Regions from separate parts of the Rhizobium sp. YIM 134829 genome, predicted to be linked through region 2. Evidence: predicted binding sites of a transcription regulator. Region 2 holds the regulator's gene; the other holds the start of a gene.
The links. The regulator PhoB, encoded in region 2, activates phosphate uptake and scavenging genes when phosphate is short. The targets are predictions, from matches to a motif close to TGTCATNNANCTGTCAT.

Region 1 (2,201 bases), 380 kb from region 2:
GTGAGCTGGCTCATCGACAAGGGTCAGGTCGAGGGGCCTCGCGAGACGGTGTAAGTCAGACCCTCTCCGGACCCCGCGCTTCGACAGTTGCCCGAGCCGCAGGAGCGGCTCGGCGCTGCGGCAGGATCAATAGAGATCCGGCACATACATCTCCGGCGGAATGGGCGCGCGGAGGTAATCGGCATTGCGCATCCGCTCCGGCAGCTGAACGGGCGCTTTCGGAACGTCCTCATAGGGAATCTGTTTGAGCAGATGGGCAATGCAGTTCAGCCGCGCCTTGCGCTTGTCCACCGCATGCACCACCCACCAGGGGGTTTCGGGGCGATGGGTGCGCTCCAGCATCTCTTCCTTGGCCTTCGTATAGGCTTCCCAGCGAACCCGGCTTTCCAGATCCATGGGCGACAGCTTCCACTGCTTCAGCGGATCATGGATACGCATGTTGAAACGGAACTCCTGCTCCTGGTCGGTAATCGAGAACCAGTATTTGATCAGGATAATCCCGGAGCGGACCAGCATGCTTTCGAATTGCGGCACGGACTGGAAGAAGTCTTCCAGCTCGTCCGGCGTGCAGAAGCCCATCACGCGCTCGACGCCCGCGCGATTGTACCAGCTGCGGTCGAAGAGCACGATCTCGCCGGCCGTGGGGAGGTGCTGAACATAGCGCTGGAAGTACCATTGATGGCGCTCTCGCTCCGAGGGAGCCGGAAGCGCAACGACGCGACAGACGCGCGGATTGAGCCGCTGCGTCACGCGCTTGATCGCGCCGCCCTTGCCGGCCGAATCCCGGCCCTCGAAGAGCACGACGACCTTCAGCTTCTTGTGCTGGACCCAGTCCTGCAGACGAACCAGCTCATGCTGGAGGCGGAACAGCTCCTGGAAATAGATCTTTCGATCGAGCAGCGTCTCGCGCGATGGATGAAGGCCGTTCTCGACCAGCTCTTCCAGGCGCTCCTCCTCCATCTGCAGTTCCAGCTCCTCATCGAAACTGTCCACAATCTCCGCCTTGATCCGGTCGAGCTGATCAGAGTCGCCAAAATTCACGGAAGTCCCCCTTCGATGCCAGAGCGCATGGTCTCGGGGCGATGATAATCAAGCGGACATGTCAGCTGCATGACGCTGGCCGGAGGCGCAAGTCGGGGCGGCCGCTCAAGGGCATCCTCACCTTCCCGCATAGCCAGCGAGACCTCCACCTACGCGATCGATCGGTCGAAGAGTTAGCGTCTCCTTTTGGTCAGAATCATCCTTGCGGTCCCTGTCGCAGAAGTTTCACACACCGTTGAAGTTTGATTAAGTGGCGAATGACAGATCTCGCGATGTCACCGCATCCGAGGATCTCTCTTGGCTTTCTTCTCCCATCTTCGCATTTCTCATCGGGTCCTACTCCTCGCGATCCTGGCTCTTGTCGGAATCATCATTATTTCCATCATCTTCGTCGCGCAGCGGCAGGTGGAGGCTGGGTATCGGACGACGGCCGAACGGCTCTCCCTCAACCAGATCGAGGTTGCCCGAATGTCGGCCGGCGTGCGCGGCACGCTGCTTTCGGGGCAGGAATTTCTTCTGCGCAAGGACAGCGCGGCCATCGAGACATTCACACAAGCCGTTGCGGTCGTGCGCGCAAGCCTGCAAGAGCTGAGGCCCTCCTCGAGCGCCGATCTCGGCCGGCAGCTCGACCAGTTGAACGGCGATCTGATGAATTATGAAACCGCCTTCGCGACCCTGGTTGACGACAATCGAAGCCTCGGTCTCAATCAGGATGATGGGCTCGAAGGTGCCATGCGAACGGCCGTTCATTCGATCGAGGAGCGTCTTCAGTCGGTCGAGGAGATCGCCATTCGCGCGAGCATGCTGATGATGCGTCGGCACGAGAAGGATTTCATTCTTCGCCGCGATCCTTCCTACATCGAGAAACACGCGGCGGAAGCCGCGATCTTCACGGGGCTGGTCAAACAGGCGTTTCGGCCAGGCGTGCAGCGCAGTCGTGTCATGGATGCGCTGGAGATCTACCGAACGGCATTCCGGCTCTATGCGGAGGGCAGCTTGAAGGAGGCGGCAGCACAGCGAGCCCTGACCGCGGCCTATGAGGCCCTTGGGCCGCAGGTCACGGCGGTGAGCGCTGCCTATGAAACGCAGCGCGCTGCCACCCTGATCGAGAACGCAAACGTTGGAGAGCGCAACCTGAAGCTCGCGGCCGGGCTCATCCT
Region 2 (2,201 bases):
GAGCGCGACAGCGAGATCGACGCGATCTACACCTCGCTCTTCCGCGAGCTCCTGACCTACATGATGGAAGATCCGCGCAACATCACCTCCTGCACGCATCTTCTGTTCTGCGCCAAGAACATCGAGCGGATCGGCGACCATGCGACCAATATCGCCGAGACGATCTATTACATGACCACCGGCGCCCAGCCGCTCGGCGAACGTCCGAAGGACGATTCCGCCAATACGGTCGGCGCTCTCGCCACCTGAAGGACAAGCGGTCATCGGACTCCGCCGGGGACAGACGACCGCTTTCCGCGGAACCCGCAGCCTGACCATGCAACGATCCGCCCACAGTGTGCTGGAGGCGGACGAAAGGGGGCCCTTGGCCCAGAATCGTCCGGCCGGCCCTGTCGCTGGTGCGGAATGGGAGTCTGAAGACATGCAGCCCAAGATCGCCGTCGTCGAAGATGAGGAAGCCCTCAGCGTTCTTCTGCGCTACAATCTCGAGGCAGAAGGCTTCGAAGTCGACACGATTGCCCGGGGAGACGAGGCGGAGATCCGCCTCCAGGAGCGCCTGCCTGATCTCCTGATCCTCGACTGGATGCTGCCGGGCGTCTCCGGCATCGAACTCTGCCGGCGGCTGCGTCAGCGAAACGAAACCGAGCGGCTGCCGATCATCATGCTCACCGCCCGTGGCGAAGAGAGCGAGCGGGTGCGGGGCCTGGCGACCGGCGCCGACGACTATGTCGTCAAGCCGTTCTCGACCCCGGAACTGATCGCCCGGGTGCGCGCCATGCTTCGCCGTGCCCGGCCGGAAGTGCTCTCCTCCCTGCTGAAATGCGGCGACATCGAGCTCGACCGCGAGACCCATCGCGTGCACCGCAAAAGCCGCGAAGTGCGCCTCGGTCCGACCGAGTTTCGCCTGCTCGAATTCTTCATGTCTTCGCCCGGCCGCGTCTTCTCGCGCTCGCAGCTGCTCGATGGCGTCTGGGGGCACGACATCTATGTCGATGAGCGGACCGTCGATGTTCATGTCGGCCGGCTGCGCAAGGCGCTGAACTTCGCCAATATGCAAGATGTGATCCGCACCGTCCGCGGCGCCGGCTACTCACTGGAAGGCTGACGCTCGTCAGCCTGCACGGACGCCGCGCCTCGGCATAGAGACAGAAAAAAAGCCCTTCCGGCTATCTCGCAGGAAGGGCTTTTTTCGTTCGTCACAAAGCGAGATTGCGCTTAGCGCATGCGCCGCCGCTCCGCCGAAGGCTGGTAGGCGAGGCGGGCATGGAACGTGCAATAGGGCGAGGTGTCGGGCGCATCATTGCCGCAGAAGTGAAACTCGTCCTTCATCGGGTCGCCGATCGGCCATTTGCAGGTCCGGTCGGTCAACTGGGTCAGCGCCAGGCGGCGTGACGAGGGCGATGCGACATTGGTGTTGGCCGGCAGCGGTGCTTCCTCGAACAAAGCGACCGCCGTATCCTGTGCTTCGTGGATCACCATGCCGCTGGTGGTGCGGGCCGCCGGGCGGGGTGCGCTCGGACGCGGCTGCTCCTGAGCAAGCGGGGCAGGTGCCGCTGTGGTCGGCCGGGCCGCGACAGCCGGACGCTTCGGTCGGGCCGCCGCCGGAGCGCTGCCGCCCGCTTTCGCGCGGCCGGGCAGGGACAGGCGATGGACCTTGCCGATCACGGCATTGCGGCTGACACCGCCGAGCTGCGCAGCAATCTGGCTTGCGCTCAGGCCCTCGGCCCAGAGCTTTTTGAGTTTTTCGACGCGCTCATCCGTCCAGTTCATGCTCTCGTGTCTCCATTCCAGGCGTTTCGGAGAGCGAATCCCTCACCGCGTTCCGGACGTACCGAAACTGCAACGCCTTGACTCTTTTGGTGACTAGGTCCGCCGCATGCGTCTAGCAATTGTCAGTTAACCTAGAGATGGGGTGACTCCGTGACAAGAGTCGCCGGAATCGGCCCGAATCGATTTTTGAGTTTTCCCCAACTTGATCGGCACGTGTGATCAATTTGCACAGGGCTCGATCATGCGTCCGGTGCATGGCGTCATGCGCGTCAAACCGCCACAAAAGCGGGAGTTTTGTTGACAGAAACGCCCGGAATGCAGATAGTGCCGCTGCCGCCTCCAGGGCGGCGTTTTTCATTGTCCGGGCCTCTTCGGGTCTGGATCAGCTCGGCGGCCGGACCGGCAGAGCGAGAACGGAAGGTGCCGTCGTT

Region 1: a site for PhoB is predicted at 1,100-1,116, ahead of ppk2 (polyphosphate kinase 2). Genes of this name have one in related genera too.

The regions. Positions count from the first base shown of each region.
Region 1 covers NZ_JBKHKI010000001.1:576,580-578,780, reverse strand. Annotated here, with positions in the region: gene ACLE20_RS02790 (NAD-dependent epimerase/dehydratase family protein) at 1-54, shown strand, start outside; gene ppk2 (polyphosphate kinase 2) at 127-1,041, opposite strand; gene ACLE20_RS02780 (methyl-accepting chemotaxis protein) at 1,339-2,201, shown strand, end outside.
Region 2 covers NZ_JBKHKI010000001.1:961,074-963,274, reverse strand. Annotated here, with positions in the region: gene phoU (phosphate signaling complex protein PhoU) at 1-249, shown strand, start outside; gene phoB (phosphate regulon transcriptional regulator PhoB) at 422-1,105, shown strand; gene ACLE20_RS04645 (GcrA family cell cycle regulator) at 1,216-1,770, opposite strand.